One region of the Massilia sp. CMS3.1 genome, then DNA from elsewhere that is predicted to be linked to it. Evidence: predicted binding sites of a transcription regulator. Region 1 holds the regulator's gene; each other region holds the start of a gene.

What was found. Region 1 encodes LexA, which represses DNA repair genes until DNA is damaged. Its sites were predicted from a motif close to ACTGTATNNNNATACAGT; they were not measured.
Region 2: a site for LexA is predicted at 4,877-4,894, ahead of ACHAC9_RS09730 (error-prone DNA polymerase). Genes of this name have one in related genera too.
Region 3: a site for LexA is predicted at 6,039-6,056, ahead of imuA (translesion DNA synthesis-associated protein ImuA). Genes of this name have one in related genera too.
Region 4: a site for LexA is predicted at 3,058-3,075, ahead of ACHAC9_RS06205 (PA0069 family radical SAM protein). Genes of this name have one in related genera too.

Annotation. Positions count from the first base shown of each region.
Region 1 is NZ_JBIMES010000014.1:68,076-75,548, reverse strand. It holds gene ACHAC9_RS19935 (methyl-accepting chemotaxis protein) at 1-310, opposite strand, end outside; gene ACHAC9_RS19930 (inorganic phosphate transporter) at 437-1,447, opposite strand; gene ACHAC9_RS19925 (DUF47 domain-containing protein) at 1,472-2,098, opposite strand; gene ACHAC9_RS19920 (replicative DNA helicase) at 2,169-3,554, opposite strand; gene rplI (50S ribosomal protein L9) at 3,661-4,113, opposite strand; gene rpsR (30S ribosomal protein S18) at 4,150-4,440, opposite strand; gene priB (primosomal replication protein N) at 4,478-4,771, opposite strand; gene rpsF (30S ribosomal protein S6) at 4,805-5,206, opposite strand; gene lexA (transcriptional repressor LexA) at 5,447-6,094, shown strand; gene ACHAC9_RS19890 (sel1 repeat family protein) at 6,159-6,917, opposite strand; gene ACHAC9_RS19885 (cystathionine gamma-synthase family protein) at 6,989-7,473, opposite strand, start outside.
Region 2 is NZ_JBIMES010000005.1:35,006-42,478, forward strand. It holds gene ACHAC9_RS09725 (putative bifunctional diguanylate cyclase/phosphodiesterase) at 1-1,615, shown strand, start outside; gene ACHAC9_RS09730 (error-prone DNA polymerase) at 1,644-4,844, opposite strand; gene ACHAC9_RS09735 (exopolysaccharide biosynthesis protein) at 4,965-5,582, opposite strand; gene ACHAC9_RS09740 (TerC family protein) at 5,582-7,174, opposite strand; gene ACHAC9_RS09745 (hypothetical protein) at 7,337-7,473, opposite strand, start outside.
Region 3 is NZ_JBIMES010000005.1:59,257-66,729, forward strand. It holds gene ACHAC9_RS09805 (Hsp20 family protein) at 1-464, opposite strand, end outside; gene ACHAC9_RS09810 (M61 family metallopeptidase) at 681-2,594, shown strand; gene ACHAC9_RS09815 (hypothetical protein) at 2,659-3,009, shown strand; gene ACHAC9_RS09820 (alpha/beta hydrolase family protein) at 3,069-3,833, opposite strand; gene ACHAC9_RS09825 (Y-family DNA polymerase) at 3,900-5,381, opposite strand; gene imuA (translesion DNA synthesis-associated protein ImuA) at 5,311-6,018, opposite strand; gene ACHAC9_RS09835 (putative Na+/H+ antiporter) at 6,257-7,473, shown strand, end outside.
Region 4 is NZ_JBIMES010000003.1:59,620-67,092, reverse strand. It holds gene ACHAC9_RS06215 (hybrid sensor histidine kinase/response regulator) at 1-1,524, shown strand, start outside; gene ACHAC9_RS06210 (hypothetical protein) at 1,590-1,838, shown strand; gene ACHAC9_RS06205 (PA0069 family radical SAM protein) at 1,866-2,993, opposite strand; gene ACHAC9_RS06200 (tRNA-uridine aminocarboxypropyltransferase) at 3,101-3,724, opposite strand; gene ACHAC9_RS06195 (NADPH-dependent FMN reductase) at 3,750-4,316, opposite strand; gene ACHAC9_RS06190 (dienelactone hydrolase family protein) at 4,914-6,194, shown strand; gene ACHAC9_RS06185 (esterase/lipase family protein) at 6,327-7,473, shown strand, end outside.

The DNA of each region.
Region 1 (7,473 bases):
GATTGTCGGCCGCCAAAGCAGTCGCACTGGCCAGATGCTGTTTGGCCTCGTCGAACTCCGCCGTCAGCGGTGCGACCAGGGATTCGTTGCCGGTCAAAATATAACCCCGGGTGGCGCTCTGAATCTGCAGGACCGAGGTCGCGATATGGTCGGACTGGAGCAATACTTCCAGCGCGTGGCGGTCCCACTTGTTGGCGTCGGCCAGCTTCTGGGAATTGTTATATGCCAGCGTCAGCAGGAACAGCATGATGGCGACGATTGCCCCCAGACCAAGTATGAGTTTGTTCTTGATGCTCAAATCGTTCAACATGGGTACTCCGGGGAATGGGACCGTGACTGTAGCATCTTCATGGGTTGACGAGGCCGAAAGGTACTGAAAAGCAACAGGCCATAAAAAAAGCCCGGCAAGGCCGGGCTTCACATGGAGCAAGTGCAATTACATGATGTGCTTGCCGATCCACCAGGCGATCGCCGCCATCAAGGCCGATGCCGGAATGGTGAAGACCCAGGCCCACACGATGCTGCCCGCGACACCCCAGCGCACGGCCGAGGCCTTTTGTGAGGCGCCCACGCCGACGATGGCGCCGGTGATGGTATGCGTGGTCGAGACGGGAATGCCGAAGAAGCTGGCCATCAACAGCGTCATCGCGCCGCCGGTTTCGGCGCAAAAGCCGCCGACAGGTTTCAGTTTGGTGATCTTCTGGCCCATGGTCTTGACGATGCGCCAGCCGCCGAACAGCGTGCCGAAGGCAATCGCCGCGTAGCAGGAGATGATCACCCACATGGGCGGCATCGCGTCGGTCGGACTGGTGACGCCGGCGGCGATCAGCAGCATCCAGATGATGCCCATCGTCTTTTGCGCGTCGTTGGCGCCGTGTCCGAGCGAGTAGCCGGCCGCGGACGCCAGTTGCAGGCGGCGGAACCAGACGTCGACCTTGCGCGGCGTCGATTTCACGAATATCCATGCTACCAGCAGCATGATGGTCGAGCCCAGGATGAAGCCCATCAAGGGCGCGATCACGATGAACATGACGGTCTTGATCAGGCCCGCCGAGATGAGCGCACCAGTACCCGACTTGGCCACTGCCGCACCGACCAGCCCGCCAATCAGGGCATGCGAGGACGACGATGGAATACCGTAGTACCAGGTGATCACGTTCCAGGTAATCGCCCCGATCAGGGCGCCGAAGATGACGTAATGGTCCACGACGCTCGGATCGATCGTGCCCTTGCCGATCGTCTGGGCCACCTTCACGCTGACGATGAAAATGGCGATGAAGTTGAAAAACGCCGCCATCGCAACGGCGGTATGCGGCTTCAAAACGCCGGTCGAGACGACCGTGGCGATGGAGTTGGCCGAGTCGTGAAAGCCGTTCATAAAGTCGAACACGAGGGCGAGCAGCACCAGCATTCCCAGCACGTAAATGCTGATATTTATAGTTTCCATAATTATTCTTGTTGCGACCGCGCGCTACGCGTTCTCGACGATGATGCCTTCGATGATGTTGGCGACATCTTCGCAGCGGTCGGTGACGGTCTCGAGGATCTCGTAGATCGCCTTCATCTTGATCAGGTTGCGCACGTCCGGCTCGTCGCGGAACAGTTTGCTCATGGCGGCGCGCATGACGTGGTCGGCGTCCGATTCGAGACGGTCGATTTCTTCGCAGATGGCGACGATCTGCTGGGCGTTGCCCATGTCGTGGAGCAGGCCGACGGCGGCCTGGACGCGTTCGCAGCAGGAAAGGCACAGCTCGGCCAGGCGCTTCGCTTCCGGGGTGACGGCGTGCAGGTCGTACAGGGAGATGGTCTGGGCCGCGTCTTCCATCATGTCCAGGATGTCATCCATGCGGGTAATCAACTTGTGGATGTCGTCGCGGTCGATCGGGGTGATGAAGGTTTTGTGCAGCAGGTCGACGCAGGCGTAGGTGACCTTGTCCGCCTGTTTTTCGATGGTTTCCACGGCATGGGTGCGCATTTCCAGGTCGTCGAAGTTGGTCATCAGTCCGACCAGTTCTTGCGCACCCTTCACGCACAGCGCGGCGTGCTGGTTGAACAAATCAAAAAACTTGCCCTCGGTGGGCATCAGGCGTCCAAACATTAATGGTTCTCCGGTTTAAAACTTTGGGGACTGCGAGGGTCCGCTGCATGCGCAGCGGCGCAATATCGGCTTAATCGCCCTGGTAGACGGCGAGGTTACCGCTGTAATTGCCAAACTTGGTGTATTGGCCGATCCAGGTCAGGCGGATTGCGCCGATCGGACCGTTACGCTGCTTGCCGATGATGATTTCGGCGGTACCTTTATCGGGCGAGTCCGGGTTGTAGACCTCGTCGCGATACAGGAAAATAATCACGTCCGCATCCTGCTCGATCGCGCCCGATTCGCGCAAGTCGGACATCACGGGACGTTTGTTCGGGCGCTGCTCGAGCGCCCGGTTCAGCTGCGACAGGGCGATGACGGGGCAATGCAGCTCTTTCGCCAGTCCCTTGAGCGAACGCGAGATTTCGGAAATTTCGGCGGTGCGGTTGTCGCCCTGCTGGCTACCCTGCATCAGCTGCAGGTAGTCGACGATAATCAGGCCGAGCTTTCCACACTGGCGCGCCAGGCGGCGCGCACGCGCGCGCATTTCGATCGGGTTCAGTGCCGGCGTCTCGTCGATGTAGACCTGGGCGTCGTTCATTTTCTGGATCGCGTGCGTCAGGCGCGGCCAATCCTCGTCGTTCAGGCGGCCGGTACGCAGGCGGTGCTGATCGAGCTGGCCGACCGAGCCGAGCATACGCATGGCCAGCTGGGTGCCGCCCATCTCCATCGAGAAGATCGCCACCGGCAAGCCCGCTTCGATGGCGACGTTCTCGCCGATGTTCACCGAGAACGCGGTCTTGCCCATCGACGGACGGCCGGCGACGATCACCAGGTCGCCCGGCTGCAGGCCCGAGGTCATGCGGTCGAGGTCGATAAAACCGGTCGGCACGCCGGTGATTTCGCCCTGGTTCTCGCGGGAGTACAGTTCGTCGATGCGCTCGACCACTTGGGTCAGCAGCGGCTGGATCGGATTCCAGCCCTGGGCGCCACGGGCGCCGGACTCGGCGATGGCGAAGATCTTGGATTCGGCTTCGTCAAGCATCTGCTTGACTTCCTTGCCTTGCGGATTGAACGCGCTGCCCGAAATTTCGTCGGCCACGGTAATGAGTTTGCGCAAGATGCCGCGGTCGCGCACGATCTCGGCATAGCGGCGGATATTCGCTGCCGACGGCGTGTTCTGCGCCATGGCGTTCAGGTATTGCAGGCCCCCGACGTCATCGGCTTTGCCGAGCGAGACCATGGCCTCGTAGACGGTGATCACGTCAGCCGGCTTGCCGCCGTTAATCAAGCGCACCATCTGTTCGAAGATGATGCGGTGGTCGTAGCGGTAAAAATCCTCCGCATGCATGAAGTCGGCAATGCGATCCCACGCGGCGTTATCGCGCAGCAGGCCGCCAATGACGGACTGCTCTGCCTCGATGGAATGCGGGGGAATGCGCAGCGATTCGAGCTGAGGATCTGCGGGGTTATTCATGGCGGGCATTATAACCCCTCCGGTCACACGGCTGAAATAATTGGAGAGTTTCTGGGCGTAAAAAAAGCCGGCGGACCGGCTTTTTTCGTATTACAACAAGCGTAACTTATGCAGCTTCGCCCACGACAGCGACCGTGATTTCCACGACGACGTCGGTGTGCAGAGCGACAGCAACTGGATGCTCGCCGGTGGTCTTCAGGGGACCGGTCGGCAGGCGAACCTGTGCTTTTTCAACTGCGAAACCTTGCTTGGTCAGGGCTTCGGCGATGTCGAAGTTGCCGACCGAACCGAACAGACGACCGTCAACACCGGCTTTCTGGGCGATGGTGATCGTCATGCCGGTCAGCTTGTCGCCTTGGGCTTGCGAAGCCGACAGCTTTTCAGCAGCAGCTTTTTCCAGCTCGGCGCGCTTGACTTCGAACTCGGCAACAGCCGACGAGGTAGCGCGGCGGGCCATCTTTTGCGGGATCAGGAAGTTACGTGCGTAACCGTCCTTGACCTTGACCACGTCGCCCAGGTTGCCGACGTTAACAACTTTTTCCAAAAGGATAACTTGCATATTTTTCTCCAGGATGTTCTGAACTGTACGACGCGATTAAGCGCTGTGCAGGTCGGTGTACGGCAGCAGCGCGAGGTAACGTGCGCGCTTGATCGCGGTGTCGACCTGGCGCTGGTAGTGCGCCTTGGTACCGGTCAGACGTGCCGGCATGATCTTGCCGTTTTCCTGGACGAAGTCCTTCAGGGTGTCGACGTCTTTGTAATCGACCTGTTCCACGTTTGCAGCGGTGAAGCGGCAGAATTTCTTACGCTTGAACAGCGGATTTTGCTGTTTGCGCTTTTCTTTAAGCTTGGCTTTGTTTTTGTCGAACTTTTTACCGAATGCCATTTGAGGCTCCTGTATCTAAAAGGTGGCCGCTAATAATTTAAGCGGCGGCACTAAAATCAATGATGTGAAACACCAGGGCTTTACTGTTGCGATTCTTCCTGGCCAAAAATCCTGTGAACTGGTGCGCTGCACCCAACTCTGCGCTGGCGAAGCGGCCCGAAATCTCACCCGCGGCGAATGCGGCAATTTCGAACTCGACCAGCCTGTCCACCCCTGCCTCGACCTGCTGCGAACTGTGCATCAGGATTGCCGAGACGACCGGCACGCCGGCGGGGGTAAAGCGCAGTACGTCGCGTTCAGCGATGCTGGCGACGACTTGTAGCTGGTTCACTTCAACGCGTTCACGATTCCTGGCAAGAAAAACTTAGGCAGCAGCGGCGGCTGGAGCAGGAGCAGCGGCTTGGGCCGGGGCTTCTGCGCGGTGGCTCTTGGCTGCGTCTTCGCGCTGGACCGACTTCATCATTGGCGATGGCGTGGTTTCAGCTTTCTTCATCTTCACGGTCAGATGACGCAGCACGGCATCATTGAACTTGAATGCGGTTTCCAGCTCGACCAGGGTCTCGTTGTCGCACTCGATGTTCAGGCAGATGTAGTGTGCCTTCGGCAGCTTCTGGATCTGGTAAGCCATCTGACGACGGCCCCAGTCTTCGACGCGATGGATGTTACCGCCGCGGCTAGTCACCGTGGTCTTGTAACGCTCGATCATCGCCGGGACTTGCTCGCTTTGGTCCGGATGGACGATAAAAACGATTTCATAATGACGCATGCAACACTCCTTGAGGACGTTTAAACAAATGCCCACCTCGGCGTCAAGACGAGTGTGGGAAGGGAAAGCCGGCAATTATAGCGCGATTGACGCACCAGCGCAATCGCTGCCGATCCTGGCAGCGCCGTCGCCCCCCAGCGACACTTGCTGCACGGGAATCGTTAAATAATCAGGATTTCTCTTGCATTCCACGAAATACTGTACAAAAATACAGTCTGAATCATCAACCATGCCAGACCTATGCTCAAGCTCACCGCAAGGCAAGAACAGATCCTGAACCTGATCAGGGAAGCGATCGACAATACCGGCTTCCCCCCGACCCGCGCCGAAATCGCAAAAGAATTGGGCTTCAAGTCGGCCAATGCAGCGGAAGAACACCTGCAGGCCCTGGCGCGCAAAGGTGCGATCGAGATCGTCTCAGGCACCTCGCGCGGCATCCGCCTGATCGGTGCTTCCCTGCGCGATCCGGTGCCGGCGCATGTGCCTCCCATTCCGGCCGCCTTCCTGATGTCCCTGCCGCTGGTCGGCCGCGTCGCCGCGGGCTCGCCGATCCTGGCGCAGGAACACGTCGAGGCGACCTACAACGTCGACCCTTCCATGTTTGGCGCGCGTCCCGATTTTCTCCTGAAGGTGCGCGGTTGGTCGATGCGCGATGCCGGCATCATGGATGGCGATTTCCTCGCTGTGAAGAAAGTTGACAGCGCCAAGAACGGCCAGATCGTCGTGGCCCGCATCGGCGAAGACGTCACCGTCAAGCGCTACCGCAAGACCGGCGAGACGATCGAACTGCTGCCGGAAAACCCTGACTTCACCGTGATCCGTGTGGAACCGGGCGACGAGTTCGCGCTCGAAGGCCTGGCAGTCGGACTGATGCGCAGCTGGCATTAAGCCGCGTTCACAAGCTGCCGCAGATAAAAAAAGCCGCTTCTCGCGGCTTTTTTTACGTCGAAAATTAGTTCTTTGGCCTCGGCGCCGCGCCGATCGGCTTGTCGAAGTCATACTGCTTCTCTCCCGGATTGGCGGCAATGATGGCGTTGTGCTCCTTGACATACGCTTCGGTCGCGCTGCGCCAGACGGCGACATCGGCCAGCACCAGCTGTGCGCCGACCTTCGCTTCTGCTGACAGGTTTTCCTGGACCTGCGCCAGGTGGGTATTCGCGCGCTCGATCTCGGCTGCGTTCATCAGCTTGGCAAGATCGGCCGGAATCTGCTTGGTGAGTGGAGAAGCTGCATTCAGGTTCTCGACAAAGCCGTTGTAGCAGGTCTGCCATTTATTGATGGCATTCGAGACGCGCGCAATGTCCTCGCTCTGCTTCGAAACGGGCGGAATACGCGGCGCCGGGCAGGCAAACTTGCCCGATTTGAGTTCGGCGCCATCGTAGGTCATGCTCCAGTGTGCAATGTCGGCACGCCGCACACCGCGCTGCTTCATCAGCTCGAGTGAAGCGATGGCGACCGCATTGCCTTTCGCGGCCGCCTTGCTGAACCACTGCTGCGCCTTCGCTTCGTCGACCGCGCCCGCCTCGCCGTACAAATACATGGCGCCGAGCTGCTGCTGGGCCTCGACATTGCCGGCGGCGGCCAGCTTCGTGTAAGCAGCCAGGGCTTGCGGGTAGGCCTTCTTGCTGAACAGGGCGTTCGCATCGGACAAGGCGTCGGCATGCGCGGCGTTACAGGCGAGCAGGCTGGCAATCAGGAGAAGACGCTTCATGAGCTGTGATGGAGAATCGAAAACCCATCATACCTCGCGCTCATCCCCGGCTCAACCATCCTTACGCTTCTTTATGGGGCGCCGAGCCGGGAGCCGAGCGCGGCACGAAAATCTTCCAGCAAATCCTCGGTATCCTCGATGCCCACCGAGACCCGGATCAACGACTCGGCAATGCCCATGCCGGCACGGCGCTCGGCGCCCATCTCGAAGAAGATCGTGTGCGCAACCGGAATCACGAGCGTACGCGTGTCGCCCAGGTTGCTGGCCGGGATCGCCAGTTGCAGGCGATTCAGGTAATCGAAAGGATCGATATCGTCGCGCAGCTCAAAGCTGAGCAGCGAGCCGGCGGAGCGGAACAGGTCGGTCGTGAGGCCGTGCTGTGGATGCGAAGCGAGCCCGGGGTAATGGACCGCGGACACCCTGTCATCGGCTTCGAGCATCTGCGCCAGCGCGAGCGCATTCGCGCAAGTGCGTTCCATGCGCAGCGCCAGCGTTTCGGCGCCGACGGCGATGTGGTGAGCCGCTTCCGGCCCGAGGGCGGCGCCGAAGTCGCGCA
Region 2 (7,473 bases), on a different contig from region 1:
TTCCACTTTTGAACGCTGCAGTGGATACCGCGCCGATGAGGTCATCGGTCGCAGTATGCGTATGTTACATGGGTCGAATACGGATCCGGTGGTCATTGCCAGGATAGCGCAAGCCATGGCACGACGTGAGTCTGTGTCGGGAGAACTAGTTCTTTATACCAAGTCCGGTGAACCGTGCTGGATCGAAATGGATATCGTGCCATTCGCCAGTAAGGGCAAGAACATCACGCACTGGGTGACGGTGGGGCGCGATATTACCGAGCGCCGCCGCTCGGCCGACGCCATTCACCAGCTGGCATTCTTCGATGTGCTGACCGGCCTTCCCAACCGGCGCCTTCTGATGGAGCGCCTGGAGATCATGGTAGCTGGAGTCAATGCCGGAAAAGAACTGGGCGCAGTGTTATACATCGACCTTGATAATTTTAAGCACGTTAACGACGCGCGCGGACACGCCACTGGCGATGCGCTGCTCAAGCATATCGCTGCGTGCCTGGTCCGTGCAGTGCATGAACACGATACCGTAGCAAGATTGGGCGGAGACGAATTCGTCGTCTTGCTGGAGAATCTGGGGCGGGACAGCAGCATTGCGATCGCAGCGGCGCAGTCTGCGGCCGAGCGGGTCCGCGGCGCGCTCACGCAGGGGGCCGATATCGACGGCCAGATGTACCACTCATCGGGCAGCATCGGCATTGCCATCCCTACAAGGCCGGATCATACCGTGCACGATCTCCTGCGGGAGGCTGACACAGCCATGTACCAGGCCAAGGGAAGCGGTCGCAACGGCGTGGCACTCTTCGAAACCATCATGCTTGCGGACGCAGAGAATACGTTGTCGCTCGAGCGTGACTTGCTCAATGCGTTGAATAACGGTGAACTGGCCCTGCATTTTCAACTGCAGGTCGACCATGACGGCAAGGCCATCGGCGCGGAAGTACTGCTGCGCTGGCGCCGTGCTGACGGCACGCTCGTGCCCCCCGACGTGTTCATCCCGGTCGCCGAAGCAACGGGCCTGATTGTGTCGCTCGGTACATGGGTGCTTCGTCAGTCCTGCCTGGCGTGGCTCGAACTTGAGCAAGCCGGGGTGACATTGCCCCTGTCGATCAACGTGAGTCCGCGACAATTTCGGCAGCCAGATTTCGTCGCAGTTGTCCGCAGGGTGGTTCTCGACACGGGCGTACCGCCGCAGCAGCTGATCTTTGAAGTGACCGAAGGTTTGATGATGGATGATTCGGATGAAATTGTAGCGCGCATGTCTGAGCTGGCGCAATTCGGCATCCGCTTTTCGATTGACGATTTTGGCACTGGTTACTCGAATCTGGCTTATTTGAGAAAGATGCCCTTGTTCGAATTAAAAATCGACAAAAGCTTCATGCGGGATATGCCACATGACATCAACGGCATGGCGATCGTGCAATCGATCCTGTCGATGGCCGGCCATCTGGATCTGCGCGTTGTCGCTGAAGGCATCGAGAACGGGGAGCAGGCGCAATTCTTGAAAGAGAATGGGGCACCATTCATGCAAGGGTTTCTGTTCTGCCGGCCAATGCCTTTGGTTGAACTCATCAAGCGGTTGACAGCTGCCGAATCGATAAAAGAAGTTGTTCAGGCCCCCTAAAGCCAGGGTCTTGTAATTGTCTGGAAGCTCAGCAAAAATCCCGGCTCCCCGTCGCCAGCCTGCCCAGCAAATGCGACATGTCCACCAGCCGCTTGGCGACCAGGTGTTTCACCTGCCCCTGGCTCTGCCAGATGCCGTAGACGCCGAGCAGGTTCGCGCCCAGCACTTCGCGCCGCTGGTACTCCACCAGGTCCGGCCAGACGATCACGTTGACGTTGCCCGTCTCGTCTTCCAGCGTCAGGAACAGTACGCCATTCGCGGTGCCGGGACGCTGGCGCACGGTGACCAGGCCGCAGCCGCGCGCGAGCTGGCCGTCGGCGTATTCGCCCAGTACCGATGCCGGCATGAAGCGCTGCGCCAGCAATTGCTTCCTCAGCAGCGCCACCGGGTGGCGTCCCAATGTGAGGCCTTGCGCGCGGTAGTCGCTGACGATCTCGTCGCCTTCCGAGGGCGCCGCGAGAAGCGGCATTTCTTCGTCAATCGTCGTCGGGCGCAGCAGGTCCTTGTCGGGCACACCGCCGACGGCCTGCCACAAGGCTTCGCGCCGGTGGCCGGCCAGCGAACGCAAGGCGTTGGCGCCGGCCAGTACCTGCAAGTCGCCACGGTCGAGCCCTGCCCGCCGCGCCAGGTCGGCCACGTTCTCGAACGGCCGGATCGCACGCGCGTCCTCGATGCGCACCGCCGCCTCACGGCTCATGCCGCGCTGGAGCGAGAGACCGAGGCGCACCGCCGGCTGGCGCGAGGAATCATCCAATTCTTCCAGTGTCGATTCCCAGCCGCTGATCGCGATATCGACCGGCCGCACTTCGATGCCGTGGCGCTGGGCGTCCTGCACCAGTTGCGAGGGCGAATAGAACCCCATGGGCTGGCTGTTGAGCAGCGCGCACAGGAAGGCCGCCGGTTCGTGGCACTTCATCCAGGAGCTGGCATAGGCCAGCAGTGCAAAGCTGGCCGCATGCGACTCGGGAAAGCCGTATTCGCCGAAGCCCTGGATCTGGCTGAAGATGGCTTCCGCAAATTCGAGCTCGTAGCCGCGCTCTAACATGCCGCGCACGATGCGGTCGTAATAGTGTTCGAGTCCCCCCTTTCTCTTCCAGGCCGCCATCGCGCGGCGCAGCTGGTCGGCCTCGCCGGGCGTAAAACCGGCGCCGAGGATCGCGACCTGCATCACCTGCTCCTGGAAGATCGGCACGCCCAGCGTGCGCCCGAGCGCGGCGCGCATTTCCTCGCTCGGATAGCGCACCGGTTCCAGGCCCTGGCGCCTGCGCAGGTAGGGATGGACCATGCCGCCCTGGATCGGGCCCGGACGCACCACCGCCACTTCGATCACGAGGTCGTAAAAGACGCGCGGCTTCATTCGCGGCAGCATGCTCATTTGGGCGCGCGACTCGATCTGGAACACCCCCACGGTGTCGGCCGCGCAGATCATGTCGTAAGTCGCCTTGTCGTCGGGCGGGATGTCCTGCATCTCGAACAGGCTGCCGTGGCGCAGGCTGACCAGTTCCAGCGCGCGGCGCAGCATCGACAGCATGCCCAGCGCCAGCACGTCGACCTTCATCAGGCCGAGTTCCTCTAGGTCGTTCTTGTCCCACTGGATGACGCTGCGATCGGCCATCGCCGCGTTCTCAATCGGCACCAGGCGCGACAGCTTGCCCTGGGCGATGACGAAGCCCCCCGGGTGCTGCGACAGGTGGCGCGGGAAGTTCAGCAGCTGCTGCGCCAGGGTCGCCCACTGGCGCGACAGCGGTGCTTCCGGATCGAGGCCGCTCTCGGCGAGGCGGTTCAGCAGGTCGGCCTTGCTGTCGAACCAGCGGTGGGTCTTGCAGACCTTTTCGATGATGCCGAGATCGACGCCGAGCGCGCGGCCGCTGTCGCGCAGCGCGCTCTTGGGCCGGTAGCTGATGACGACCGCCGCCAGCGCGGCGCGGGTGCGGCCGTACTTGTTGTAGATGTACTGGATGACTTCTTCGCGACGCTGGTGCTCGAAGTCGACGTCGATGTCGGGCGGCTCGTTGCGCTCCTTCGAAATAAAACGCTCGAACAGCAAATTCGCGCGCGCCGGATCGACCTCGGTGATGCCGAGGCAGTAGCACACCGCCGAATTGGCGGCCGACCCGCGCCCCTGGCACAGGATGTTGTTCGAGCGCGCGAAGTGCACGATGTCGTAGACGGTGAGGAAGTAGTGTTCGTACTTCATCTCGGTGATCAGGCTCAGTTCATGCTCGATCTGGGCTTGCACTTTCGCCGGGATCCCTTCCCGAAAACGCCGGTGCGCGCCGATATAGGTTTCGGCCCGCAGGAAGCTGCTCGCCGTCTGTCCCTTTGGCACCACTTCGTTCGGGTATTCGTAACACAGTTCGTCGAGCGAGAAGGTGCACAGCGAAGCGACACGGAGTGTCTCGTTTAATGCCTCGTTCGAGTAGATGTTCGCCAGGCGCAGGCGCGCGCGCAGGTGCTGCTCGGCGTTTTGCGCCAGGCCGTAGCCGCATTCGGCCACCGGTTTGTTCATGCGCGTCGCCGTGAGCGTGTCCTGCAGGGGTTTGCGCGAGCGGACATGCATCACGACGTGGCCGAGGGCGACAATGGGCAGCCGGTGCTGCCAGCCGACTTCCTCGACCGTGACCCGGTGCGCCTCGTCGAAGGCGCGGTGCAGCAGCACCAGGCCAAGCCAGGCGCGCCCTGGAAATTGCGCCGCCACCCACGTCGCCTGCGCGTGCAGGCGGTCGACATCCTGTGCTTCGTGACCGGGATAGTGTGGCAGCAGGATCGCCAGGCAGTCGGGCATGCCCTTTAAATGGGCGAGCTGCGTGGGCGGATCGGCGATATCGTCGGGCGTGAGAAAGTAGGTCCCCTTCTCGCTACGCGTGCGTCCCAGCGTGATGAATTCGGACAGGTTGCCGTAACCATTGCGGTTCTGCGCCAGCAGGATCAGCGACAGCGCCGGATCGCCGCCCGCTTGCCGCAAGTGAAAATGGGCGCCGACAATGAAGGGCAGCGCCGCTTCCTTCGCTTCGGCGTGCGCCCGCACCACGCCGGCCAGCGAACACTCGTCGGTCAGCGCCAGCGCCGAATAGCCGAGGCGCACCGCACGCTCCACCAGCTCCTCCGCATGCGAGGCGCCTTGCAGGAAGGAGAAGTTCGACAGGCAGAACAGCTCGGCATAATCTGGAAGATGAGCTGGCAGCTGAGCGGGCAGGCCCTGGGTCGGCGGCGGGGGGTGTGATGGCATCGGCACGCTGGGATATTGTGAGTTCACAAAATACTGTATAAAAACACAGTATACCCAACGAGGTCAACTGACAATAATTTCCGTGCGGATACGAAAAGTCACCGCAGCGAATTCACACAGTCATGCGAAAAATTTCATGACGACGAACAGGGTCGCCTGCAGCGCGGCAAACAGCACCCCGGACACCACCACAGCCGCGACTACCGCCGTGACGAGTCCTCCAACGATCCAGTAGCCGTCGCGCTCCAGAATCCCGAGCGCCAGCATGCTGATCGCCAGCGCCGGCAGCATATTTCCCAGCGGGATAGGGAGCAGTACCACAATCGCCAGCAGCAGGCAGACCACGCCCACCAGGTACTCCATGGGCGGCAGTGCCCAGACGCTCGCGCGCGGACGCAGCATCCTTTCGGCACGCTGCAGCCAGGGGCAGATGCGCCCGATCAGCCTTTGGAAGTCAGCGCGCGACATCGAACGCCTGGCGATGAAGCCGGGGAGCCAGGGCTGCCGGTTGAACGCCAGCTGCGCGGCCAACAGCACCAGCGGCGCGCCGAGGATGACCGAGGTGCCGGGCAAGGCCGGCAGCGCGTTCGGGCAGGCGAACACGAACAGCAAGGCGCCGAGCGCCCGGTCGGACAGCGCCGTCAGCAGGTCGCCGACCGAGACGCGTTCGCGCCCCTCGTCGTCGGCCAGCTGCTGCAAGACCTCTGACAAGGCCGGACCACCGGCCAGTTCTTTCATCAATTCTCCTTCACATTCTCGTGGGATTGTGCCTCGTGAGGCGACACCATGGCGATCCGGCGGATCGATACCTTGAGAATGCGCCGCTCTTCGACGGCCAGGATCTCATAACGCAAGCCATCCAGTTCGACACTTTGCCCGACCTCCGGGAAACGCCCGAAGCGCGCCAGCAGGAAGCCCGCCAGCGACGTATAGTCGGCGTCGTCACTGACCAGGCCATCCGTTTCCAGCACCTGTTCAAGCAGGCGCAGGTCGGCTGCACCGTCCACTTCCCATTCGCCCGGAGCGCGCGTCTGGATGGCCAGCTGTTCGTCTTCGTCTGGAAACTCACCGGCGATCGCCTCGAGGATATCGACCGGGCTCAAGAGGCCCTGGACAATGCCGTATTCGTCCGTCACCAGCAGCAGCTGCCCATGCGAACGCTTGAGCGTATCCATGGCCTTCAGAACGCCAACGGTATCTGGCAGGATGATCGCCTGGCGCATTGGACTGCCCTCGCCGCATTCGTCGATCCGTCCGCGCAGCAGCAGGTCAGCCATCAGGTCCTTGGTGCGGCCGATGCCAACGACCTCGTCGAGCTGCCCCCGGCACACCGGCATCAGGCTGTGCGGCGAATCTTGCAACTGGCGCACGATCTCTTCGACACTGTCCTCGAGATTGACCCAGGACATTTCCGAGCGCGGCGTCATGATCGAGCGGATCGAGCGGTCCGCCAGCATCAGGACTCCACTGACCATATTGCGTTCCTCAGCGGCGAATGTTTCTTCTTCCACCACCTGCGCATTGGGTGCTTCGTTCACCGGATCCATGCGGTTGCGGCTGCCCATCAGACTCAGCACCCTGTCGGCCGTACGCTCGCGCAGCGGTACGCGTGCTTCGTTCTTAAGGAAATTGCGGCGCGCGAACTGGTTCAAGGCTTCGATCAGGATCGAGAAACCGATGGCCGCGTACAGGTATCCTTTCGGGATATGGAAGCCCAAACCCTCGGCCACCAGGGACAGGCCGATCATCAGCAGGAAGCTCAGGCACAGGACGACGACTGTCGGATGCGCATTCACGAAGCGCGTGAGCGCCTTCGAGGCCAGGATCATGACGCCGATGGAAATGATCACGGCCGCCATCATCACGCCCAGTTCGTCGACCATGCCGACCGCGGTGATGACGGCGTCGAGCGAGAACACGGCGTCGAGCACGACGATCTGCGCCACGACGACGCCAAAACCCGCATATACCTTCGGGCCAGTGTGCGCATGGGTAATGCCTTCCAGGCGTTCATGCAGTTCGGTGGTTGCCTTGAACAGCAGGAACAGGCCGCCGCCAAGCAGGATCAGGTCGCGGCCGGAAAAACTCTGCGTTCCAACCGAAAACAAGGGTTCCGTCAGCGTCACCAGCCAAGACACGATCGTCATTAAGCCCAGTCGCATCACCATTGCCAGCGACAAACCAATGAGCCGCGCCTTGTCGCGCTGGTGGGGCGGCAGTTTGTCCGCCAGGATCGCGATGAAAATCAGGTTGTCGATACCCAGGACGATTTCCAGGACGACAAGTGTAAGCAGACCCGCCCATATTGTCGGGTCGAATAGCCATTCCATGTATTACCTCTTCAATTTTTTTACAATGTGATGCCCCATACGGCGCCGGCTCGACGAGCGGCATGCTCGGAATCAGGGATCAAGGGGATGCCGCCAGCAGATGCGCTGTGTGAGCGGCGTGCGCACGGCACAGTCCATGCCAACGACGGCAGGGACTGCGCATCAACGCAGGGGTGGAGGTTTTACCGGTGGGAATGGCGCCAGACCGCGCCGGGATGGCAGCTGCGAAGCAAGCGAACGGCCAGGCAGAATGGTCGATTGCCAGTGACCTTCCTCATTGACCGTGTCATGAAAATCCA
Region 3 (7,473 bases), on a different contig from region 1:
TGTTCGATCTGCTGAACATTGTCGATGGACCCGTTGGCATCGCCAACGTGCGCGTCTGCGATCTGGATCTTGCGCGGCTTGAGTGCCTCAGGCACTTCGCGCACCAGGTCGATGGTCAGCATGCCGTTGTCGAACGAGGCGGTGGTGACCTTTACGTGGTTCGCCAGCTGGAAGCGCTGTTCGAAGTCGCGGGCGGCGATACCGCGGTGCAGGAAGGTGCGCTGGGTATCGTCCTTCTGCTTGCGGCCAGTCACGTGCAGGGTGTCGCGCTCGGCGACGATTTCCACTTCATCGCGCGAGAAGCCTGCGAGGGCCATCACGATGCGGTATTTGTCTTCGGCGAGCAGCTCGACGTTGTACGGTGGGTAGCTCGGCTGCGTTTCGGCGCGCTGCTCGAGCAGGCTGGCCAGGCGGTCGAAGCCGATGGCGGAACGGTACAGGGGAGCGAGGTCAAAAGTACGCATGATAAATATCCTTTAAAAGTTAAGCGATAAGTTGACGGACCTCATCGTGAGCATCCGTTGGAACCAATCTAATGCCACCCCAACCGTTTTTCAAGGCATACAAAATACGGATTTTTTATACTTTTTGCAAATTTTATTTGCAACGGTGTTTCAGAGTATTAAGTGATTTTCTGCGTGCTACACTCGTCCGGTTTTGGACCCCACACTGCCTACGAGATGACCGCACACGCTCCCTTCCTCTTCGCCACCAGGACGGCTTCCAGCCTCGCCCTCGCCCTGGCCCTCAGCTTTCCGGCGCAAGCCGCCGTCCCTGCTCCGGTCGACCAGCCCTACCCCGGCACCATCGTCCTGAAAGTCGATGCGACCAATTTGTCGCAGCAGATTTTCCGCATGCGCATGACGGTGCCCGTAAAGCCTGGCCCGATGACCTTCCTGTATCCGCAATGGCTGCCGGCGAACCACGGCCCGAGCGGCCCGCTGACGCAACTTGCGGGACTCAAATTCACGGCCAACGGCAAGCCGGTCGCGTGGACGCGCGACCCGGTCGAGGTGTTCGCCTTCCACGTGACCGTGCCGGAAGGCGCGACGACCCTGGAAGCGGAATACCAGTTCCTGTCGCCGCTCGACCCGGCCCAGGGCCGCATCGTCATGACCGACGACATCCTCGGCCTGCAGTGGCCATCGGTGACCTTGTACCCGGCCGGTTACGTGGCGCGCCGCATCACGGTGCAGCCGTCGCTCACCCTGCCGGCGGGCTGGCAGTACGGCACCGCACTCGAGACGGCGCAGCGCACGGGCGACGAAGTCCAGTTCAAGGCGCACGACCTCGAGACGCTGATCGATTCGCCGCTGTTCGCGGGCCGCCATTTTAAAAAGTTCGACCTCGATCCGGGCGCCAAGGTGCGTGTCTCGCTGAACGTCGTGGCCGACAATGCCGAGAGCCTGGAAGCGAAACCCGAGCAGATCGCGGCGCACCGCGCGATGGTGCAGCAATCCTTGAAACTCTTCGGCTCGCACCACTACGACCACTACGATTTCCTGCTGGCGCTGTCGGATGAATTCGGCGGCGTCGGACGCGAACACCACCAGTCGAGCGAGAACGGCGTCAAGCCGGGCTACTTCACGGACTGGGCACGTACCGAAGCGGGACGCGACCTGCTGCCGCACGAGTACACCCATTCGTGGAACGGCAAGTTCCGCAGGCCAAGCGGACAGGACGTCCCGAACTTCAACACGCCGCTGCAAAACAACCTGCTGTGGGTGTACGAGGGCCAGACCCAGTACTGGGGCAGCGTACTCGGCGCGCGCTCGGGCATGGTCTCGCAAGCCGGCGCACGCGATGCGCTGGCAAGCACGGCCGCCCGCTATGACAACACGGGTGGACGCAGCTGGCGCCCGGTGCAGGACACGGTGAACGACCCGATCGTGGCCGGCCGCCGCGGTCTCGCCTGGAGCAACTACCAGCGCAGCGAAGATTATTATTCGGAAGGCGCCCTGATCTGGCTCGACGTCGACACCAAGATCCGCGAGCTGTCCGGCGACAAGCGTTCGCTCGACGATTTCGCGCGCGCCTTCTACGGCATCAACAACGGCAGTTACCTGCCCGCCTTCTACACCTTCGACGATGTCGTCGCGACGCTGACCCGCGTGCAGAAATTCGACTGGGTGCCCTTCCTGCGTTCGCGCCTCGATGGCAACGGCCCCGGCGCCCCGCTCGACGGCTTGACGCGCGCCGGCTGGAAGCTGGTCTACACCGACACCCCCACCGATTACATCAAGGGCGGCGAGGAACGCAGCAAGTCGACCGACTTCAGTTATTCGCTCGGCTTCGCCGTGCGCGCCGATGGCGGCGTGAGCAACGTGCAGTGGGATGGCGCCGGTTTCCGCGCCGGCCTGGCCGGTAATACGACGATCGTCGCCGTGAACAACAAGGTGTTCAAGCCGGAGGTACTGAAGGCGGCCGTCAAGGCGTCGAAGACCGGCAAGGCGCCGATCGAGCTGCTGGTGAAAAAGGGCAATAACCTGCGCACGATTTCGCTCGACTACCATGGCGGCTTGCGCTATCCGCGCCTCGAACGCATTCCCGGCACGCCGGACCGGCTGGAGGCGATTTACAAGGCGCTCAAGTAAGGCGTGATCGCTTGACGCGTGTTCCGGGACTTCGCGTATGTCGGGTCGGTGGTATGCTCATACCATGACTACCGATACCGACATTGAACTGTCCGGCCCGTTCAAGGCCGTTGACAGCACCGGCCGTTCCCACGACGTCAAGGCGATCCGCATTTTCGACGAGGGCTACGGGATTATTGATGTGTACGTGGATTTCGCGAACCCCGTCGACGGCGGCTTGTACAAGGACACCGTCCTCGTCAAGCAGATCATCGACCGCCTGCGCGCGCTCGGCTACAACGGCCCCGACTTTGAGCATAGCGACCCTGGCCTGCAGGACCGCCAGCTGATCGTGCTCGAAGCGCCTGAGGAATTTGCGCCGTTTGCCAAGAGCCGTGGGTGGAAGAACCTCGCCGAAGAGTTCGACGAGGAATAGCGCCTTGTTCGTCGGTTGGGCGCCGCCCATCCGACGATTTTCCGACATGACCGGCCGTTTCAAGCGCCGTCGATATACCGCGTGCTCCACGCCGCAATCATCGCGGCCACCTGCGCCGCATCCTCCCTGCCCGTCACCAGATGATCGATCCCGTCGAGCGACACGAAGCTCTTCGGATACTGCGCCATCTCGAAAATCTTCACTGCGTTCGCAATCTCCACCGTATCGTCGCTTGGTGCATGCATGACCAGCAGTGCACGGCCCAGGTGCGCGATCCTGTCGGCCAATCGATGCCGGGTCGCGTCCTCGACAAACTGCTGGCGGATGTGAAAATCGCGCCCGGCGAGCTTGACGCGCGCCTCGCCCAACTGGGCAAGCGTGTCGAGGTGCTCGGACAACAAGGCGTTCACCACATAGTGCGGATCGCTGGGCGAGGCGATCGTCACCACGGCGGTGGACTCGGGAATGAGATGGGCCGCGGCCAGCACGGCGGTGCCGCCCATGCTGTGGCCAACCAGCAAACGCGGCGCCGTGAACTTTTCGCGCAGAAAACCGGCGGCGGCCACGATGTCTTCCACGGTCGATGAAAAATTGGTGTCGCCAAAATTGCCTGCGCTGGCACCGAGACCGGCGAAATCGAAGCGCAGCATGCCGACGCCGTGCGCGGCCAGGCCTTGCGCAATGCGGTTCGCCGCCAGTACGTCCTTGCTGCAAGTAAAGCAGTGGGCGAAGACGCCATAGGCGCGCGGTATTCCGTCGGGCAAATCCAGCTTGGCCGCCAGCTTGCCGTGCGGGCCCTGAAACTCAACGCGTTCGGTCGGCATGACGTTCCCTGTTTGAAGAAGACGCTACTCTGCACCGGATTGGGCGGGCGTGCAAGGAAGGGACGTTCATCCAAACAAGCCATGCAGGAACCACCGTGGATGCGCATCCTCCGACGCCCCCACGATCCGCTCGCGATACACCCAGTACAGCGTGTGATCCTGCCCCTCGGCGATAAAATAATCGCGCGTCTGCGGCTCGTTCCACCAGCCCGCCTCGATGCGCTCCGGGGTCGACGCCATTTTTAAAGGCGAGCCATAAAACGGCCGGTGGTTGCGCATCAGGAGCGCGATCGGTTTGGCCAAAATCCAGGTGGGGCGCGGCAGGCTTTGCACGTCCGATGGCATCTGCGAAGAGCGTACCGACTCGCGCACCTTTTGGTGCAAGGGCACCCAGGCATTCGCCACCTCGGGCCGGTAATCGGCCTGGGGCAGCGCCTGTAAAACATTGTCCGGTCCCAGGCGCGCGATCAGCAGCTCGAGCATGCGCACCCGGTCTTCTTCGCTGCCGCCGGGTTCGGGAAACAGCGACTCGGTCAAAGGCGCCATCGGCTGCAGTTGCGGGGCGTCGAGCGCGAGGCCGATGACGGGGGCTTCCAGCACCACCTGCGCCAGGCGTTCCTTCAGCAAGCGCACCAGGTGCTCGTCGCGCCAGGTCGGTTCGCCCAGCGCGATCTCGACCGCGGTGGGCGGGCGCGCTACCTTGCCCCGCTCGTGTTCGAGCAGCAGCGTGATGCGCAGGGTCGCGAGCTGGTGCGCGCACAGCCAGCCTGTGAGTTGCTGCACCAGGCGCTGGGCGCCTTGCAGGCATTGTTCGGCGTTCTCGATACGGTCGAACAGTTCGATCCTTGCGTGAAAGACGGTGGGCGCCTCGATCCATTCGAACAGCTCGGGCGCCATGCCGTAGGCGGCATCGAGCATATCGAGCAGCGCGCGGCCGCAGCGGCGCTGCAGGCCGGGACGCGGCAGGCGCCGCATGGCGCCGATGTCGAAGCAGCCGATGCCCTCGAACCAGGCGGCGAACGGCCTGGCCGGCGGCGGCAAGGTGCTCGGCAGGCGGTCGAGCCGGCGCGTGAGCGAAGCGACCGTGAGGACGCGGCCGGCGCGCCGGCGCGCCAGCATCCAGGTGCCGCGCGCGGTCGGGGCGCAGCTGAGACAGCCCGAGAAACCGAGCGCGCGCAGGCTGGCGCGCACGCGAGCACACAGGGCGCGGATGCCGCCGAACAGGCGCAGGCTGGCGCCGATGTCGATCAACAAGGTCGACTCTTCGGCCTGCGCCACCTGCGGCGTGTACTGCAACAGCGCCATTGCCACCGCGTGCAGGGCCTCGGCCTCGCGCTCGGGCGAACGCTCGACGATGCGCGCCTCGGGCATGAGCATCAGCACGCCGCCGCGGCGCATGCCGATCTGGACGCCGGCGGCGTGCGCGAGGGGCGAGGCTGCCAGCACCCGTTCCCCCTCGAGCACGACGACCCCACGGTCAGTTGACCAGTTCGGGCTGAACACCTCGAGCGGTAACTGGGGTAAATACAGGCCGATCCACAGTCGCATGGCGTTGGAGCAAAGAAGGAGTGAGGGGCAGGAACAGCGGCGCATCGCGCTGCGGTCCCCGGCGTTTGATGAAGCCGATGTCGAGCCCGCCTGCGGCAGGCCGCAAGGACAGGCGCAGCGGCGCCGGAGATGAATCCTGGGCGCTGGCCAGCGGGCGCATCATGAAGAACAGGGTCTCGCCGCATTGCGCCGCCAGGTGCAGGCGGCGCAGGCTTTCACCGCGCGCATGGTTGGTCCAGAACAGCAGCGCCCCGCAACTGCCGCTGCGCAGTACCTGCTCGGCCGCCCACAGCGCATCGGCCCCGCGGGTGGCGCGCAGCCAGATCAGCTGGGAAGGCGGCACGCCGAGCGCGGCCAGCGCCAGCGCCTGCGGCGGATGGGGCGGCTGCAGCAGCACGATGCGGCGCGATGCAGCTGCCGCCAGTGCCGGACGCAGCAAGCGCATTTCACCGATGCCGGGCTGCTGCAGCAGCAAATCGATGAGCGTGCCCGTCGGCCAGCCACCGCCCGGCAATTGCTTCGACAAGGCAGGATGGCCAGTGTCGACGCAGCGTGCATGCGCGTGGGCCAACTGCGAGGCGCGCCACAGCGAAGGGTGCAATTCTTCTGGCGTGGCAATGTGCGGTGAACAAGACATAATTGGGGAAATGCAAAAGTACTGGATGGATGTACAGTACTCGGTCGTTCAGCTTTTGGCAAGATGTGTATAGTTTGAAAACGCGCGATTTAACTTTATCCTTGTGTACGCGCAAAAACTGTCTTGAAGAGTAAGTGCGTCCGACCCAGCATCCGGCCTGCATCAAAAGATGAAATAATGGGCGTCCATTCATTATCCGCATGACAATGACCGCTTCCCTCTTCTCCGGACGCCGCCCATGACCACGATCCAGCTGGTCGGCGCCATCCTCTTCGCCTGCGCCCTCGTCCACACGTTCGCCGCCAAGGGCTTCGAGGTCCTGGCGGAGCGCCATCCGCGCCATGAAGGATTGTTCCACCTGCTCGGTGAAGTCGAGGTCGTGTTCGGCTTCTGGGCCTTCGTCCTGCTCGTGGCAATGGCGCTCATTGTCGGACCGGGCGCCGCCGTCGACTACGCCGAATCGCGCCAGTACACCGAACCCCTGTTCGTGTTCGTGGTCATGGTCATCGCCGCATCGCGCCCGGTGCTCGACGCGGTGCGTGCACTGCTGGGCACGGTTGCACGGCTGGTGCCGATCCGCACCGAAGTCGCGCTCGCCTGGCTGGGCCTGGGCCTGGTGCCCTTGACCGGCTCGCTGATCACGGAGCCGGCCGCGATGACGCTCGCTGCCATGATGCTCGCGCCCCAGGTGTTCCGGCCCGGGATTCCGGAACCGCTGAAATACGGCGCGCTCGGCGTGCTGTTCGTGAACGTCTCGATCGGCGGCACCTTGAGCTCCTATGCCGCGCCGCCGGTGCTGATGGTGGCGGGTACCTGGGGCTGGGACAGCGCCTACATGCTGACCCACTTCGGCTGGCGCGCCGCCGTGGCCGTGCTCATCAACGCCAGCGTCGTCATTTTTCTGCTGCGCAAGCACCTGGCGCCGGCCACCGCCGAGGCTGCCCTGCCGGTACCGCTCAAAGTCTCCGCGATCCACCTGGCCTTCCTGGCCGCGGTCGTGCTGCTGGCGCACCACCCGGTGCTGTTCCTCGGCCTGTTCCTGCTGTTCCTGGGCTTTACCCAGGCTTACCAGCGTCACCAGGATCCCTTGATCCTGAAGGAAGGCTTGTTGGTCGGATTTTTCCTGGCCGGACTCGTCGTGCTGGGCGGGATGCAGCAATGGTGGCTGCAGCCAATTATCTCCAGCTTGAGCCCGACCGCCCTGTTCTTCGGTGCGCTTGGCCTGACCGCAATCACCGACAATGCGGCACTGACCTATCTCGGTTCCTTGATCTCCGGGCTGTCCGAGCACGCCAAATACATGCTGGTGGCCGGCGCGGTCGCCGGTGGCGGCCTGACCGTGATCGCCAACGCCCCGAACCCGGCCGGCGCCGCCTTGCTGCGGCGCGGCTTCAACGACGAATCGATCGGCGCCCTGGGCCTGCTGGCAGGTGCCCTGGGGCCGACGATCGTTGC
Region 4 (7,473 bases), on a different contig from region 1:
ATGTTCGAGGCCTTGCCGGTCGGCGTTGCAGTAGTCGACCGGCATGGCAAGGTCGTGCTGTCGAATAAGGAAATGCACAGCTACCTGCCGACGAATATCCTGCCGTCGCTGGACGACGCGCGGCGCGAGCGCTGGCGTGCTGTGCATGCGGACGGCCGGCCTTATGCGCGCCAGGACTTCGTAGGAGCGCGCGCCTTGCGCGGCGAACGGGTTGTTCCAGGCATCGAAGCGCTGTACACAAACGACGACGGCAACGAGATCTGGACGCAGGTGGCCGCAGTACCGCTTACCGGCAGCGACGGCGGCCTGAACGGCCAGGTGACGGTTGTCATGAACATCGATGCTTTCAAGCGTACTGAGGCGGCGCTTCGGCTGGCCGAATCGAAGCAGCGCTCCTTGTTCGACGAGGTCGCCAAATCGAACAAGAACCTGAGCGAATTTCTGGCTGTCCTTGCACACGAATTGCGTAATCCACTGGCGCCGATTCTCACGGGCCTGGAAATCATGCGCATGCGCTCGGACAGTACCGAGACGATCATGAACGTACGCGGCATTATCGAGCGCCAGGTAAAGCAGTTATCCCACCTGATCGGCGACTTGCTCGATATCGCGCGCGTGACCAACGGCAAAGTCGATATCAGGAAGGCCCAGGTCGACCTGAAGTCCATCGTCTCGAATGCCGTTGAAACCAGTCTCCTCCTGATCGAGCAAGGCCATCACCTGTTCAGCCTGAAGCTGCATGATGCGCCGCTCCCGGTCAATGCCGACGCCGCCCGCATTGCCCAGGTGGTGGGAAACCTGCTGACCAATGCGGCGAAATACACGCCGCATGGCGGCACCATCGCACTGACTGTGGAGCAGGATGGTATGGACGCCGTCATTTCAGTGACCGACAGCGGCATCGGCATTCCTGCGCAAGCGCTGGAATCGGTATTCGACATGTTCAGCCAGGTGGGACGCAACATGCACCACGCCCAGGGCGGCCTGGGAATCGGCCTGTCGCTGGTGCGCCAGCTGGTCAGCCTGCACGACGGCACGGTCCGGGCCATCAGCGAGGGACCCGGCAAGGGCAGCACCTTCATTGTCAGGCTTCCTGTCGACCCGGGCGGCATGGCTGTCTTCGCGGGTGTCGCAGCGCCCAACGCGACTGCCGGGGCAGCGAAAACCTTGCGCATCCTGGTGGTCGACGACAATGTCGATGCGGCGTCGACCCTGGCCGCACTGCTTGACATGCATGGCCACGATCTTCGCGTCGCGCACGATGGGCGCCAGGCCGTTGCGCTTGCGGAGCAATTCCTGCCGCAGGTTGTCTTTCTCGATATCGGCATGCCGGAGATGACGGGCTATGAAGTGGCGCAGCAGCTCAGGAAGAACAAGGACCTGGATGCTTGCAGGATCGTCGCGGTGTCGGGATGGGGCGCGAAGGATGATCTCGCCCGTTCGAAAGAAGCCGGATTCGACATGCATTTCACCAAGCCGGTCGCGCCCGCGCGCGTCAGCGATTTCCTCGATTCGCTGCGCTGATCCCGCCTCCCTTCATCCAGGACGTAAAATATAGCCTGTATTGTTCACTTCAGCATAAGCGCCCCATGGAAACCAACGATCAGCGTTACCTCGTTCAACAAAACAAGATTGCCGACGGCGACAAGAAGCCGCCCGTCTTTGCCAAAGTCATGCGCGGCAAGGACGGCAAGTTCGAAGGCGTTTCCTTTATCAAGAACAAGGAAAAGGCCACGATCATGACGGTGGCCGAGGCCCAGGAAGTCATTGACTGGGCAGCGGGCAAGAAGAGCAACGCCAAGGAATATGCGACGAAGGTGATTTGCCTGGGTCAGTAGGCCCAGGACGCAGGGTCGCGGCGCGATTCAAAACAAATCCAGCTGCCCCGCCTTCTTGCCTCCCGCCTTGCCGGCTGCCGCGGGCACCACCAGCGGCCGCCGGAACTGCGTCGCATCCAGCCGCTCGAAGCGGCTGCCCAGCTTGCCCAGGCCCAGCCGTTCGACGGTCTTGGTAAAGCGCTGGCGAATCAGATCCGCCCATACACCCTCTCCGTGCATGCGTTTCGAAAAATCGCTGTCGTAATCCTTCCCGCCGCGCATCTCGCGCACGCGGTTCATCACACGCCCGGCCCGTTCCGGGAAATGGGCCTCCAACCACTCCTGGAACAGGGGGTTGACTTCGAAGGGCAGGCGCAGCACGACGTAATGCGCACTCACCGCGCCGGCGTCGCGCGCTGCGTCCAGGATGCGCTCGATCTCCGGCTCGGTGACGAAGGGGATGATCGGCGCCACGCTGACGCTCACCGGAATGCCGGCCTCGGTCAGCGTGCGGATGGTGCGCAGGCGGCGCGCCGGTGCGGCCGCGCGTGGTTCGAGTGTGCGCGAGATTTCCGAGTCGAGCGTGGTGATCGTGATCGCCGCGCAGGCCTGGCCCTTGGCCGCCATGGGCGCCAGCAGGTCGATGTCGCGCTCGATCAGCGAGGATTTCGTGATCATTCCGACCGGATGCTGGCATTCGCTGAGCACCTCGAGCACCTGGCGCGTGAGGCGATACTCGCGCTCGCAGGGCTGGTAGGCGTCGGTGTTCACGCCGATCGCGATGTGCTCGGGCGTGTAGCCGGGACGGGCCAGCTCGCGCCGCAGCAGCTCGGCCGCATTCACCTTGGCAAACAGGCGGGTCTCGAAGTCGAGGCCTTGCGACAGGCCCAGGTAGCTGTGGGTCGGCCGGGCGAAGCAATAGATGCAGCCATGCTCGCAGCCGCGGTAGGGATTGAGCGAGACTGTAAAGGGGATGTCGGGCGAGGCGTTGCGCGAGAGGATGCTCTTCGCGAACTCGTCCGTCACCTGGGTCTTGAAGGGCGATGCGGCGCCGGACTCGACGCCCGCTTCCCACCCATCGTCGAAACCTTCGCGGGCCTTGACTTCATGACGGCCCTGGATATTCGATACGGCACCGCGCCCCTTGTGCGCCGCGAGCGGACGCGGCGGCAACATTGGCTGCTCGGCACTGTATTCCCGGTCTATCGTTCGTTCACGGAGTTCCATGAGGACACCTTATACTGTATATTTATACAGTATGGTACGCCGCTACGCATTTGAACTCAAGCGTCCCGCGTGCGCGCAACAGTCAGCGGCACAAAAGCGGCCTGTTGTTGCACAAATCCTTCGAAAGCGGCGAACAGCGGCGCCACCGCGGCCATGTCGCCCGTGACCTGTCCCAGCGCATGAGCGCTCGCTTCGAGCGTCGAGAGTTGGTCTGGCGCATGCGCCTTGCGAATGCGGTAGCCGGACGCGGGCATATCGACCAGCGCCAGGCGCGGCAGGCACTGCAAGGCGGGATTGAGGTACAGCATCTTGCGGCTTTTGCGCCACGTGGCGTCGAGCACGACGATCAGCAGCTTGTGTGGAGGGATGGCGCTGTCCGGCTTTGCGCAAACAAGGCCGGGCGTTTCCGGATACAGCAAGACCGGCGTTCGCCCGTCAGCCTGCAACATGGCATCCAGTGAAACCGGATCGAACACCTCGCCGACTGCCATGCGGCTGCCCGCGACGCACAGGTGCAGCAGGCGCGCGCTGTTCTTGGCATTGCCCACTTCCAGCGGGTGCTGCAGGATGAGCAGACCGGCCTGTACCGCGACCGGCCGCACCCAGGCGCAAATGCAGGCGCTTTGCGCGCGCAGGCAGGCCGCGCAGAGGGCGCGGCGGGAAGGAAGATCAACTGTCATGAGCGCGCAAAAGGCGCCGATTGTATCAGCGCGGGCTTTCCCGCAACGGCGCCAGCGCCCCGCTCCAGGCCACCACCTGTTCCAGCATGGCGTCGACCGATTTGATCTGATGCGCCGCCGGCTTGAAAACCGTCATTTTTTCGAAGTCGGTGAACAGCGACAGCATCACCTGGGCGCGCACGTCGGCCACCATCAGTTCGCCCATCACCAGGCGCAGGCTTTCAATGGCGCGCGCGCCGCCAGCGCTGCCGTAGCCGACAAAGCCGGCAGCCTTGTTGTTCCATTCCTTGTAGAGAAAATCGATGGCATTCTTCAGCGCGCCCGAGGTGCCGTGGTTGTACTCGGGCGTGACGAACACGAAGCCGTCGTATTGGGCGATTTTTTCGGCCCAGGCGATCGTGTGCGGCTTCGAATACTGGCCCATCGAGGGCGGTACCGGCTCGTCGAGCAGGGGCAGCTTGAAATCCTGGATGTCGACCAGTTCGAAGCTCGCGTCCGTGCGTTGAGAGGCCGTTTCCATCACCCAGCGCGCCACGTCGAGCGCCTTGCGCCCGGGACGGGTACTGCCGACAATCACCGCTACCTTGACCATGTTCGCCTCCACTCAAGCCGGGAACAGCCCCGCAACCATTCTAGTGAAGTCGCGTGGCCGGGCGCGCCACCTTGACGCTCGGCTACTGATGCGCCACCAGGTCGCCCGGATGCCCTCCTGCTGCCGCATTTCGTGGTCGATGAGCAACGCGAAGGCGTGACTGGTTTCCGCGACCGCAAGCTCCTGGTCCTTTTGTTGCTGAAGGTAGACATACGCCACCGCCAGCGTCGCGCCGACGAACGCGGGCACGAGGATGGCGACGACCAGGGATCAGGAGCCGGTTCCGGAATCGCATCCGATCTCCCTATGCGCGGCAATGCCATCCATTTGTTTCCCGCTGCGTGCGCTTCGTACTCGCGCCATGGCCCTTTCGACAGCTGAATAAACGACAATCTTGCCGGCTTGCCCATGCTTTTTTGTGCCCGCGGCGCCACGTTTACGGCGTTCGATATTGATGTAAATAAGCATCTTGACCACACACGAAAATTTAGCTCTGGAGTTGCCTAAACGGATATTGCCCTGCCTTTACTAGGTGCCTAGAATCAATTCATTCTTTCTAGCAATTCTGTCGCACCGGCAGGCATTCCAGAGTTTCCCATGTTGAGAGTTCGCCCCTCTGTTCGCAAGATCGCCACTGCCCTGCTCGCCAGCCTGGCCATGTTGCCTAGCGTCGCGATCGAGCAGGAGCTCGAACTCGATTACCGGATGAACGAGCAGATCGTGCAGGTACCGGCGGGTCTGGACAAGCGCGCGATGCTGGAGACGACGGTGTTTCGCCCGAACGGCCCCGGCCCTTTCCCCTTACTGGTGATTAACCACGGCAAGGATCCGGGACGCCCGAGCGCCCAGCCGCGCGACCGCTTCTATCACATGGCGACCGCGTTTGTTAAGCGCGGCTATGCGGTGATGGTGCCGATGCGCCAGGGCTTTGCCAACTCGACCGGGCGCTACCGCGACCGCGGCTGCGACATGACGGCCAACGGCCACCTGCAAGCCGACGACATCCGTTCGACGCTCGACTATGCCGGCTCCCAGTCCTGGATCGACGCCGGCCACGTGATCGTGGCCGGCCAGTCCTACGGCGGCCTGGCGACGATGGCGCTGGGTACGCGCGACCTGCCGGGCGTGCGCGGCCTGATCAATTTTGCCGGTGGCCTGCGCGACGACAGCAACCGCTGCGCCTGGCGCTCGGCGCTGGTCTCAGCCTTTGCCGAGTATGGCGCCAACAGCAAGGTACCGAGCCTGTGGATGTATGGCGAGAACGATTCGCTGTTCGGCCCGGACCTGGCGAACCGCCTGCACGAAGCGTTTTCCCAGGCTGGCGGCAGGGCGCGCCTGGTCGAGTTCGCTTCATTCAAGCGCGACGCCCACGGCATGCTGGCCAGCCGCGACGGCGAAAAGATCTGGCTCGAGGACATGGTGCGCTTCCTGAAAAGCGTCGGCATGCCGACCGAGGTGCTGCACAGCGTGCCGCCGCCCCCGACCCCGCCGCGTACCGATTACGCGCAGCTCGACGACCTCGAGGCCGTACCCTTCCTTTCGGAAAACGGGCGCCGCGCCTACGCCGACTATCTGACCAAGATGACGCCGCGTGCGTTTGCCGTCTCGCCGAGCGGCGCCTGGACCTGGGCCGAGGAAGGCGAAGCGCCGGAAGCGCGTGCCCTGATCACCTGCTCGGCGAAAAGCCGCGAGCCATGCAAGCTGTATTCGATCGACGACTACATCGTCTGGAACGGCAACCGGATCGACGCCGCCGAGAAAGCCAGCATGACCGCCTCGATCGCGGCGCCGGCCGATGCCAACGCGCCGGGCGCGGTGGGCAGTACCGGGGCACGCCAGCCGGCGCCCGCCGCCACCGCGGCCCCGACAGCAGACTGATTCATTTCGTCAAGCCGACGGCGCACCCTTCTGGTGCGCCAGCGGTGTCTTTTCTGCGCACACACGACCTGGCGCAAACCCATCCTTTGCGCGCGCTCCGACAATGAGGCAATCGACCTCTCGGAGTGATGCATGCCGCGCTTGCCTTGGATCCTTTTCGCCGCACTCACGCTGATGCTGGCGGTGCTGTCCGGCCCCGTCCGCGCCGCGAATAACGATCCGGTCGTGCTGGTACACGGCTTCCTCGGCTTCGGCCCCGACCAGTTCCCGCGCAGCGGTTTCCTGTACTGGGGGGGCAAAGGCGACGTCGCCGACCACCTGCGTACGTATAAAGGGCCGCGCACCGTCTACACCGCCGTCGTCGGCGCAATTGCCACCAACCGCGAGCGCGCGGCCGAACTGTACGCCCAGATCAAGGGCGGCTGCGTCGATTACGGGGCGCAGCGCCTCGAACCCGACGGTACTGCGAAGGCCATCAAATGCTGGGCCGCCGACCCCGCCAACAATCCACAGGGCCATCCGCCGGCCTTGCACCCGGGCTGGGACGCGCGCCATCGGCTGCACATGATCGGCCACAGCCAGGGCGGCACCACGATCCGGGCGCTGGTCGAACTGCTGGAACACGGCGATGCGAACGCCGGCGGTGGCGAACTCTACCGCGGCGGAAAGCGCGACTGGATCCGCAGCGTCACCACGATCTCGGCGCCGCACAACGGCACCACCCTGCGCGACGCCGTGACGGGCATCTTGTCCGAACTTCCCCCGCCGCTGCGCGACTGGTTCCAGGCCGATTCCGCGAACTGGGAAATGGCGCCCGACGGCGCGCGCAGCTTCAATGCCTGGGCGCGCACTTCTCCCCATGTCTATTATTTTTCGGTCGGCACCCAGGCCACCGAAGCGGGCGCCCCCTGCTGCAACGACACCGACCGCAGGATCGCGCCGCTGCAGAATCGCTATTACCAGTACCCGAGGAGCGACATGTTCGCCTATTACAAGAACTACGCCGGGGAATGGATCGTGCCGTCGATGCTGCAGCACGGGATGGGCGGTTACACCCAGGATACGTCGGGACGGGTGCGCATCGACCGCAGCTGGTTCGCCAATGACGGTGTCGTCAACACCGTCAGCATGCGCGCTCCCGCCGGGCACCCGGCGCACGATTTCGACGGCACGCCCATCAGGGGCAGCTGGAATTTCCTGGGCAACTACCGCGGCTACGATCACTTCGATATCCTGAACTGGCCGAACGCGGGGCCGTCAGCCGACGTCGTTTACGAGC